2 regions of the Streptomyces sp. VNUA24 genome follow, and region 2 is predicted to be linked to the other one. Evidence: riboswitches for the same ligand, from Rfam matches in the RefSeq annotation. Region 2 holds a riboswitch; the other holds the start of a gene.
The links. A riboswitch is a leader RNA that binds a small molecule or an ion and turns the genes downstream of it on or off. The one in region 2 is predicted to bind S-adenosylmethionine.
Positions count from the first base shown of each region.

Region 1: linked by a shared signal. The riboswitch ahead of thrC (threonine synthase) and the one ahead of PYR72_RS35345 (aminotransferase class V-fold PLP-dependent enzyme) in region 2 are both predicted to bind S-adenosylmethionine.

Region 1 covers NZ_CP119143.1:6,294,583-6,300,216, reverse strand. The annotation lists gene PYR72_RS27020 (cold-shock protein) at 132-338, opposite strand; gene PYR72_RS27015 (MoaD/ThiS family protein) at 801-1,076, opposite strand; gene thrC (threonine synthase) at 1,179-2,471, opposite strand; SAM riboswitch class I at 2,489-2,635, opposite strand; gene PYR72_RS27005 (glucosyl-3-phosphoglycerate synthase) at 2,767-3,711, shown strand; gene PYR72_RS27000 (trehalose-6-phosphate synthase) at 3,936-5,354, shown strand; gene otsB (trehalose-phosphatase) at 5,368-5,634, opposite strand, start outside.
Region 2 covers NZ_CP119143.1:8,245,313-8,250,946, reverse strand. The annotation lists gene PYR72_RS35365 (NYN domain-containing protein) at 1-887, opposite strand, end outside; gene PYR72_RS35360 (hypothetical protein) at 921-1,160, opposite strand; gene PYR72_RS35355 (rhomboid family intramembrane serine protease) at 1,359-2,114, shown strand; gene PYR72_RS35350 (Lrp/AsnC ligand binding domain-containing protein) at 2,111-2,392, shown strand; gene PYR72_RS35345 (aminotransferase class V-fold PLP-dependent enzyme) at 2,424-3,794, opposite strand; SAM riboswitch class IV at 3,914-4,029, opposite strand; gene trpD (anthranilate phosphoribosyltransferase) at 4,300-5,364, opposite strand; gene PYR72_RS35335 (cytochrome bc complex cytochrome b subunit) at 5,499-5,634, opposite strand, start outside.

The DNA.
Region 1 (5,634 bases), 2.0 Mb from region 2:
GACCCCGGTGCGCACCCCTCCGGGACCGGTCCGGGGGCCTGCGCACACAAGAGGGCCCGCACCCCGGAGCGGGGTGCGAGCCCTCCTACGAAGAACGAAGAACGTCGCTGCGTTGAAACCCGGCGCGTACTTCAGCCGGCCGCGAGCCGGACCATGTCCGCCTGCGGCCCCTTCTGACCCTGCGAGATCTCGAACTCGACCCGCTGGCCCTCTTCCAGGGTGCGGTAGCCGTCCATCTGAATCGCGCTGTAGTGGACGAATACATCCGCACCACCGTCGACCGCGATGAAGCCGTACCCCTTCTCCGCGTTGAACCACTTGACGGTGCCCTGAGCCATGCCTAACTCCCCTATTACTGGCCCTTGCACAGATCCACACTTCGCGGATCCGGGTCAGACCTCACCCCCCAACGGTTGGGGGTGTGCGCCGGAACGCGTCGACCGCGGCCGAATGTATCTGTCCAACTGCCCTCTGCAACAGGTCAATCGGACGAGAAATCTGGACACGACCGGTCGGGAATGTACGAACAATTCGCCCGAATTCAGGGCAAGTCGGGCTCCACAAAAGGAGCGAAACACGCAAATACCCTGCACACTTTGGCTACTTCATATAGGGCGTGCGGCGGAATCACATATGCGTCCGGCATGGAATCACTACGGTGATCGGACCGGGTTCCCCAACTCTACAGTGCTCAACCATAGAGAATTGCCCCCTCCGCTTCTCTCACGGAGGGGGCAATTCGATGAACGCTCGGTAATCGAAGTTACCGACGGTTACTACCGACCGGTACGGACCGGGGGTCAGCCACCCGCGACGGCCGGAATGATCGACACGCCCGCGCCGTCCGGCGTCGCCGTCTCCAGCCCCTGCTCGAACCGGACGTCGTCGTCGTTCACGTACACGTTCACGAACCGCCGCAGCTTGCCCTGGTCGTCGAGAACCCGGGCGGCGATCCCGTTGTGGTTCTTCTCCAGGTCGGCGATGACCTCGGCGAGGGTGCCGCCCTCGGCACTGACCTCGGCCTGCCCGCCGGTGTAGGTGCGAAGGATGGTCGGAATGCGGACGTTGACGGACATGATGTGAAACCTCCGGGGAGTGCAGCGAACCTAAGGGGCGCGGGGAACTGCGCGACAAGCCCCCACTTACCCGCAGCAGAACGACTTGCTGACGGGTCCTGCTTACGCGAGACCGGCCTCGCGGAACGAATCAAGGCTGGGCCGGATGGTGGCGGTGAGCCCCGTCCCCGCCACCGCGTCCAGCGTCTTGAGACCGTCACCGGTGTTGAGCACGACCGTGGTGAGCGTCGGGTCGAGCAGCCCGTCCTCGATCAGCTTCTTCGTCACGCCGACGGTCACACCACCGGCGGTCTCGGCGAAGATCCCCTCGGTCCGCGCGAGCAGCTTGATCGCCTCGACGACCTGCTCGTCCGTCACGTCCTCCACGGCCCCCCCGGTCCGCCGCGCGATGTCGAGCACGTACGGCCCGTCCGCCGGGTTGCCGATCGCCAGCGACTTCGCGATGGTGTTCGGCTTCTGCGGCCGTACGACGTCGTGGCCCGCCTTGTACGCCACCGACACCGGCGAGCAGCCCTCGGCCTGCGCACCGAAGATCTTGTACGGCTTGTCCTCGACGAGCCCGAGCTTGATCAGCTCCTGCAGCCCCTTGTCGATCTTCGTGAGCTGCGACCCGGAGGCGATCGGCACGACCAGCTGATCCGGGAGCTTCCAGCCCAGCTGCTCGCAGATCTCGTACGCCAGGGTCTTGGAGCCCTCCGCGTAGTACGGCCGCAGGTTGACGTTCACGAAGCCCCAGCCCTCGCCGGCCGGGTCGCCGATCAGCTCGGAGCAGAAGCGGTTCACGTCGTCGTAGTTGCCCTCGATGCCGACCAGCTCGCCGCCGTAGACCGCGGCCATGACGACCTTGCCCTGCTCCAGGTCGTGCGGGATGAACACGCAGGACCGGAAGCCGGCGCGGGCGGCGGCGGCGCCGACGGCGCCGGCCAGGTTGCCCGTGGAGGAGCAGGACAGGGTGGTGAAGCCGAAGGCGCGGGCCGCCTCCAGCGCCTGGGCGACGACCCGGTCCTTGAAGGAGTGCGTGGGGTTGCCGGAGTCGTCCTTGACGAAGAGCTTGCCGGCGTCGACGCCGAGCGCGGCGGCCAGGTTGTCGGCCTGCACGAGCTGGGTCCAGCCGGGATTGATGTTCGGCTTGGTCGCCACGTCGGCCGGGACGGGCAGCAGGGGGGCGTACCGCCAGATGTTCGCGGGACCGGACTCGATCCGCTTGCGCAGCTCCTCCGTGTCGTAGGCGGAGTAGTCGTACGCGATCTCCAGCGGCCCGAAACACTCCTCGCAGGCGAAGACCGGCCCGAGGGGGACGCGGTGGCCGCACTCACGACAGCTCAGTGCGGCGGCGGGGCCGAGGTCTACTGTGGAGGGGGAGTCGGTGGTGCTTGCAACAGTCTGCGCAGCCATGGAGGCGAGGCCCTTTCTCCTCATCTTCCTCGCGGCGCACTTCGCCGCGAGACGGATTTGGCACCTTCCCGAGCCGGGAGCCTCACCACGACGACGTGGTCAGACCGGCTGGAGGGTTGCCGGGGCTTCATCGGGCCGTATCCCTCTGCCCCTCTGGATGAGCGGTATTTGGTTGTATGAGCCGACGGGCACCGACATGCGATGGTCACCAGCGTTGTCCAAGACTGTAACCGAAGGCCAGGACAGTTGAGAGAGCCGTCCGAACCGCGAGATGAACGCAGAGGAGCCGCGCACTGTGCTGAAGGAAGTCGAGCACTGGCTGAACACCCGCTCCTGGTCCACGGCCGACCGCCCGCTCCACAGGATCATGGCCGCGAAACGAGCGAGCGGCCAGTCGGTCAGCGTCGTCCTGCCCGCGCTGAACGAGGAGGAGACCGTCGGCGACATCGTCGCGATCATCCGCCACGACCTCATGCGGCAGGTCCCGCTCGTCGACGAGATCGTGGTCGTCGACTCCGGCTCCACCGACCGGACGTCGCAGGTCGCGGCGGCGGCCGGGGCGCGCGTCGTCCACCGCGACGACATCCTGCCCCGCGTCCCGGCCGTGCCCGGCAAGGGCGAGGTGCTGTGGCGCTCGCTGCTCGTCACCCGGGGCGACATCGTCTGTTTCATCGACGCCGACCTCCGGGAGTTCTCGTCCGACTTCGTCTCCGGGATCGTGGGCCCGCTGCTCACGGACCCCGGGGTCGACCTCGTCAAGGCGATGTACGACCGCCCCCTCGGCTCCGCCGCCGGCCAGGGCGGCCGTGTGACGGAACTCATGGCCCGCCCCCTGCTCAACATGCACTGGCCGCAGCTGGCCGGCTTCGTCCAGCCGCTCGGCGGCGAGTACGCGGCGCGGCGCTCGCTCCTGGAGCGGCTGCCGTTCCCCGTGGGCTACGGCATCGAGCTGGGCATGCTGGTCGACGCGCTGCACCTGGTCGGCCTCGACGCGCTCGCCCAGGTCGACGTGGGCGTCCGCAAGCACCGGCACCAGGACGGGGCGGCGCTGGGCCGCATGTCCGCGGCGATCTACCGCACGGCCCAGCTCCGGCTGGCCCGCGGGCATCTGATCCGGCCGGTCCTGACGCAGTTCGAACGGGGCCGGGAGGGTTTTGAGCCGCGCACCTATTCGGTGGACCTGGAGGAGCGGCCGCCGATGGTGGAGATCACGGAGTACGCGAAGCGGAGGGCGGCGTAGGGGGCGGGGGTGCGGGGCTTCTCGCGCCCCTGAAAGCCAACGGTCCTGCGGGCCTGAAATGCCCGGGGCGCAGCCCCGGGCATTTCAGGGGCGCGGGGAACTGCGCGACCAGCCCCCACCCACCCGCACCCGCCACACAACAGGCGCTCCACCCTCATGAGGCACTCCTGTATACGGCCGCACCCCACGTTTGACCGGCGGAGCCCTTGGCTAGGTTGAGCCGTATGGCATCAACGCACGGCGCGGCCCACGTACTCGTCGCGTCCAACCGGGGACCCGTCACCTACACGCTGGACGAGGAGACCGACACGCTCGCGGCGAAGCGCGGCGGCGGCGGTCTCGTGTCGGGCCTCTCCGCGATCGACCCGTCCTCCGGCGCCGTCTGGGTGTGCTCCGCCCTGGGCGACGGCGACCGCGAGGCCGTACGACGCGGTGTCTCCGAACCGGGCGTGCGCATGCTGGACATCCCCGCCGACGTGCACCACGACGCGTACAACGGCGTGGCCAACTCCACGCTGTGGTTCGTGCACCACATGCTCTACCAGACCCCCCTGGAACCGGCCTTCGACGCGGAGTTCCGACGGCAGTGGGCGGCGTACGAGACGTACAACCGCGCCTTCGCCGAGGCGCTCGCCGACGAGGCGGCGGACGGCGCGGCCGTGCTGGTGCAGGACTACCACCTGGTCCTGGTCCCCCGGATGCTGCGCGACCTCCGCCCCGACCTGCGGATCGGCCACTTCTCGCACACCCCGTGGGCACCCGTCGACTACTTCCGGATGCTTCCCGACGACATCGCCGCGCAGGTGCTCGACGGCATCCTCGGCGCCGACCGGGCCGCGTTCCTCACCCAGCGGTGGGCCGACGCGTTCACCGCGTGCTGCCGGGCCGTCCTGGGCCCGGAGAGCCTGTCCGGCACCCGGATCGGCGTGCACGGCCTGGGCGCCGACGCGGACTTCCTGCGCTCCCGCGCCCACCAGGAGGACGTCGACGACCGCATCGCCCTGCTGCGGGAGCAGATCGGTACGGCCCCGGAGGGCACCCCGCGCCGCACGATCGTCCGCGTGGACCGCACGGAGCTGTCGAAGAACATCGTGCGCGGCCTGCACGCCTACCGGCAGCTCCTCGACGACCGGCCGACCTGGCGCGAGCGCGTCGTGCACGTCGCCTTCGCGTACCCGTCGCGGCAGGACCTCGCGGTGTACCGGGACTACATGACCGAGGTCGAGCGGGTCGCGGACGACATCAACGAGCGGTACGGGACACCGGACTGGACCCCGGTCGTCCTCCACCTCAAGGACGACTTCGCCCGGTCCCTGGCGGCGTACCGCCTCGCGGACGTGGCCCTGGTGAACCCCATCCGCGACGGCATGAACCTCGTCGCCAAGGAGGTGCCGGTCGTCTCCGACGAGGGGTGTGTGCTGGTGCTGTCCCGGGAGGCCGGGGCCTTCGAGGAACTGGGCGACGACTCGGTGGTGGTGAACCCCTACGACGTGGCGGGTACGGCGGCCGCGCTGCACGAGGCGCTGAGCCTGTCGGCGGACGAGCGGGCGGAGCGGGGGAAGCGGCTGGTCGCGGCGGCCACCGCGTTGCCGCCGACGCAGTGGTTCCTGGACCAGTTGCGGGCGTTGGAGGAGGGCCGGTAGCCGGGGCCGCCGTTCAGGGCCCTCCGCGTCGGACGTGCGCGGCGACGGCCGCCAGGAGGTCGACGACTCCCTGCGGGCCGTCCACCACCAGGTCCGCCCGCTCGGACAGTTCGTTGACCTCCGCGCTGCCGCTGCAGACCAGGAGGCCGGGCGTGCCCTCGGTGCGGAGTTTCTCGACGGCGGCGAAGGCGGGGAGGTCGCCGAGGTCGTCACCGGCGTAGAGGACGGACGCGGCGCCGGTTTCCGCCAGGTACTCGCGCAGGGCGACGCCCTTGTCCAT
Region 2 (5,634 bases):
GGCTCGACCGCGTCGACGGTCTCGGCGGGCCGTACGGAGACCGGCGGCAGCGCCAGCTCCCGCCGCAGCCCCTGGGCGGCGTCCAGCACCGTGTCGAGCAGCAGCCGTACGCGCATGTCCTCGACGCTGCGGCCCTCGCGGGCGGCCCGCCGGGCGGCCTCCAGGGCGGCTTCCGCCTCACCGAGTCTCGCCTTGAGCCGACGGCTCTCGCTCTCGGCCGCGGACACCTGGGCATGGCCCTCGGCGCGCACGGTCTCCGTCTCGGCGTGCAGCTTGCGCAGGGCGGCCTCGCCCCGCTTGACGTCACTGAGGGCGGCCCGGAGCTTGCGGTGCAGGGAGTCGGTCTCCTTGCGCGCCGCCTCCAGCTCCGTACGCAGCCGCTCCGTCTCGGACTTGGTGTGGGCGCGGGCCTCGGCGAGCTGCTCGCGCAGCCGGTCCAGCTCGGCCCGGCTCTCCTCGTCGGCGCGCTCGGCGTCGGCCCGCAGGGCCTCCTCACCGGCGGCGGCGACCAGCTTCACCCAGCCGGTGGGACGCAGCACGTAGGCCGCGGCCGCCACGTCCAGCGGGTCCGCCGCCGGGGGCGGCGCACCCGTGTCGAGGGCGCCGGCCAGCTCCGGGTGGGCCTCACGGAACCGCTCGCCGATCCGCTGTCTGAACAGCGTGTCGCTCTCCACCGCGGCCGCCATCGCGTTCCCGGCGAACTTCACCCGACGGGTCGGGGTGAACCGGGCGTACTGCCTGAGCTGTGCGGGCAGTTCGGCGACCGTCAGGCCGCCGAACCCGTCCGAGACGATCTGCACGACCCGTCTGCGCACGCCCTCGGGCAGCGGACGGTCGAGCACCTCGGCGGCGCCGTCGGCCGGCTCCCCGCCTGCGGTCTCCACCATCCGTCACCCCAATGTCTGTGCGGACCGGCTCCCTCAGGAGTCGGCGTCCGGCCTGTCCACGAGTTCCACCTGGTCCACGGCGTTGCACCAGCGGCAGCGCACCGACTCGATGGTCTCACTGACCACCTCGCGCTCCTCGACGTCGGGCTTTCCGGCGAGGTCGAGGTGCACGTACTCGACGACCTTCGACGAGCGCGTCACGTCGAACCTCGTGAGGTTGCCACAGAGCGTGCAGCGCCAGCGGGTGGTGTCCGTCGGCAGGGGAACCGTCATCGTGGCTGCTCTTCCTTCTTCCAGTCTCCGTGAAGCGCCGGCGTCCCGGTGCTTGTGGCTCGTAACCCTACGGCCTGACCGGCACCGGACGCCTGTTCGCCCACGGTGGGGGCGCCGATCGGTTCCGGCGGGGCGGCCGATCCTCGCGGGCGGCGAGGCGGTCTGTGCGGGTGGGTCCGGTTACGTCATGCTCTGCGCATGATCGGCAAGTGGGTCACCCCGGCCGCCCGGGCCGTACGGAACGAGTCGGCGCCCGTCACGTACGGGCTGATCGCCGTCTGCTGTGCGATCTTCCTGATCGGCCCGGCGGCGGGCCTCAACCCCGTGTACGGCACCGGGGACGAGCTGCTGGCGGCGCAGCGGGCGTACTTCCACCGCTGGGGCGTCGTCCCCGTGGAACTCTTCGGCGGCGCCCCGCGGGCGGCGCTCACCCCCCTCACCGCCCTCTTCGTCCACGGCAGCTGGCTGCACCTGCTGGGCAACATGCTCTTCCTGTTCGTCTTCGGGGCGATGGCCGAGGAACGCATGGGCCGGGTCGCGTTCGCCCTGTTCTACGTGAGCTGCGGCTACCTCGCGCTGGTGGCGTACGCGGCGGCGCACGCCGGGTCGCCCCAGTCGCTGGTCGGCGCCTCGGGGGCGATCTCGGCGGTCCTCGGCGCGTTCCTGTACCTGTTCCCCCGGGCGCGGGTGACGAGCCTCCTGCCGTTCCTCTTCTTCCTCCCGCTGCGGTTCCCGGCGTGGGTGACCCTGCCCTTCTGGGTGAGCCTGCAGTGGCTGGCGGCGGGACGGCAGACCGCGGGGCCGGGCGTCGCCTATCTGGCGCACCTGGTGGGGTTCGGACTGGGGTTCGTCTACGCATGGGGGCGTTACGGCCGGAGGGCTAGAGTGACACCGCCAGCGGACGCGTCGAAGAACGTCCCTGCTCCGGCCCCCGAGGGAGAGAACCAGCCGTGATCACCGCGATCGTCCTCATCAAGACCAGCGTGGACCGGATTCCGGAGATCGCGGAGTCGATCGCCGCGATCGACTCCGTGACCGAGGTGTTCTCCGTGACCGGTACGTACGACCTGGTCGCCATGGTCCGGGTGAAGGAGCACGAGGACCTCGCGGACGTGATCCCCGGCCGGATCAGCAAGATCCCGGGCGTCCTCGGCACGGACACGCACGTCGCCTTCCGCGCCTACTCCCAGCACGACCTGGAGGCCGCCTTCGCCATCGGGCTGGACGGCTAGCGGCCTCTCGCGCGGCCGAACGCTCCGGCGGTCAGACCGCCGGGACGCAGCGGCCGTCCTCCGTGCGGTAGTTCCACTTCGCGCCGTCACGCACCAGCTCCTTGACCGCCCCCAGGAACCGCTCCACGTGCTCGTCGGGGGTGCCCGCTCCGAAGCTCACCCGGATCGCGTTGAGGGAGCGTTCGCCGGGGGCCGCCTCGGGGGCACCGCACTCGCCCTGGCTCTGCGGATCGGTGCCGAGGAGCGTACGGACGAGGGGGTGGGCGCAGAAGAGGCCGTCGCGTACGCCGATGCCGTACTCGGCGGAGAGGGCGGCGGCGAAGTGGGAGCTGTTCCAGCCCTCGACGACGAAGGAGAGGACGCCGACGCGCGGGGCCTCGTCCCCGAACAGGGAGAGGATCCGCACCTCGGGCACCTCGGCGAGCCCTGCCCGGACGGTGTCGATCAGGTACCGCTCCCGGGCGACCAGGGTGTCGAACCCGGCCTCGGTGAGGGCCTTGCAGGCGGAGGCGATGGAGTAGGCGCCGATGACGTTGGGCGAGCCGGCCTCGTGACGGGCGGCGCTGTCGTGCCACTCGACGTCCACGCCGCCGTCCGTCCGCCGGGTCACCTTGCGGCTGGCACCGCCGCCCGCGAGGTACGGGTCGGCCTCGCGCAGCCAGTCGGCGCGCCCGGCGAGCACACCGGACCCGAACGGCGCGTACAGCTTGTGCCCCGAGAAGGCGACCCAGTCCACGTCCAGCTCCTGCACGGAGACGGGGTGGTGGGGCGCGAGCTGGGCCGCGTCGAGCACGATCCGCGCGCCGTGCGCGTGGGCGGCCGCGGCCAGCTCCCGCACCGGCCAGATCTCCCCGGTGACGTTCGAAGCACCGGTGACGCACACCAGGGCCGGCCCGTACGGGTCGCGGGCGGCGAGGGCGGTCTCCAGGGTGGCGACGGCCTGCTCCGGCGTCCGGGGCGCGTCCAGGTACGTCACCCGCGCGTCCCGCCAGGGCAGCAGCGAGGCGTGGTGCTCGGTCTCGAAGACGAAGACCTGGCAGTCGGCGGGCAGGGCCTCGGCCAGGAGGTTCAGGGAGTCCGTCGTCGACCGGGTGAAGATCAGCTGGTCGTCGTCACGGCAGTCGAGGAACTCGGCGACGGTCTTCCGGGCGTTCTCGAAGAGGTCCGTCGACAGCTGGGAGAGGTACCCGGCGCCCCGGTGCACGCTCCCGTAGTACGGCGCGTACGCGGCCACGTCGTCCCAGACGCGCTGCAGGGCGGGGGCGCTGGCGGCGTAGTCGAGCGCGGCGTAGGTGACCTCGCCACCGGTGACGAGCGGGACGGTGACATCCCGTCCCAGAACGGGCAGGGAGGCGCAAACCGACTGGTCGGCGGCAAGGGTGGAGACGCTGGAGACAGACATGGGGAACTCCCGTGAGAGGACATGCCGAAGAAGGGCACGCTGAAGAAAGGAAAAGGGGTGCGCGGAGGCGGGGCTCGGCGGCCCTATCGCATTCGCTTGCTCACGGAAGAACTCCCTCGAAGCCGCGCTTGCCGTAGACCTCGCTGCCTACGGCCCGGTCTTCACCCGGGGCACCCCGCCACGGAAGGAGGGTTGCCGGACAGCCAGCCGGGGCTATGGGCTGTCACTCATGACCTGGACCAGAACGTACGCGAGGTGATCGCCGCGCCGCAACTCTTGTCCGGATTCCGGGACGGGTGCGCCTTGGGGCTCGGGGGCGGCTCGGTTCGTTGTCGGGTGCGGGTGCGTGGGGCTTCTCGCGCAGTTCTCCGCGCCCCTAAAAGCCCAGGCCCTGCGGGCCTGAAAAGCAACGGCCTGCGGGCCTGAAAAGCACGGGGCGCAGCCCCTGCTTTTCAGGGGCGCGGGGAACTGCGCGACCAGCCCCCACTCACCCGTACCCGACCGACTACCTGTTCGTCGCCGCGACCCACCGCTCGAGAGCCTGCCGGGCCGCCCCGGAGTCGATGGACTCCGCGGCCCTGGCCATCCCGCCCCTCAACTGCTCCGCCAGCGGCGCGGACGTCGGCTCCAACGCCACCAACGCGGCCGCCGAGTTCAGCAGCACCGCGTCCCGCACGGGCCCGGTCTCCCCGCCCAGCAGCCGCCGCGCGACATCCGCGTTGTACGAGGCGTCGGCCCCCCGCAGCGCCTCCACGGGCACCAGCTCCAGGCCCACCTCGCGCGGGTCGAACGCCTCCTCGGTGACCTTGCCGTCCCGGACGACCCACACCCGTGAGGTCGCCGTGGTCGTCAGCTCGTCGAGTCCGTCGTCGCCGCGGAAGACCAGCGAGGAGTTGCCGCGTCCGGCGAAGACACCGGCCATGATGGGCGCCATCCGGGGGTCGGCGACCCCGACCGCCTGGGCCCGCACCTTCGCCGGGTTCGCCAGCGGCCCGAGCGCGTTGAAGACCGTACGGATGCCCAACTGCCCACGCGCGGCCGCCACATGACGCAGCGCCGGATGGAACTTCACCGCGAAGCAGAAGGTGATCCCGGCCTCCTCCGCGACCTCGGCCACCCGCTTCGGCGTCAGCTCCAGATTGACGCCCAACTTCTCCAGGACGTCGGAGGCCCCGGACGCCGAGGACGCGGCCCGGTTGCCGTGCTTGACGACCTTCGCGCCCGTACCGGCGACGACGATCGAGGACATCGTGGAGATGTTGACCGTCTTGGCCCCGTCCCCGCCCGTGCCGACGATGTCGACGGTCTCCCCGGCCACCTCGATCACGTTGGCGTGCTGGTACAGCGCGTCGACGAGACCGGTGATCTCGTCGACGGTCTCCCCCTTGGCCCGCAGCGCCACCACGAACCCGGCGATCTGCGCGTCCGTCGCCTCGCCGCGCATGATCTGGTCCATCGCCCAGAAGGTGGCACCGGCGTCCTGGTCGTGTCCGGAGAGCAGCGCGTTCAGGACCGCCGGCCAGGAACGGCCCGCCGCGGTGTCGCCTCCAGCGGGGGTCACAGCGCTCATAGCCGCTCCTGGGTGTCGTAGACGAGACGTGGAAGAAGGTGAACCCCACCCTATCCAGCCCCGGGCACGGCGAAGGGCCCCCGTCCGAAGATCGGACGGGGGCCCTTCGACCGTGGTGTGGCGAAGCGGGACGATCAGTGGTGGCCGTGGCCGCTCGTGATCTCCTTGTACTCCTCGACGGTGGGCTTGGCGATCTGGTTGTCCTCGCCGTAGTAGCCCTTGCTCAGCTTGACGCGGGCCTTCTCCAGGCGCGAGACCTTGCGGGCGACA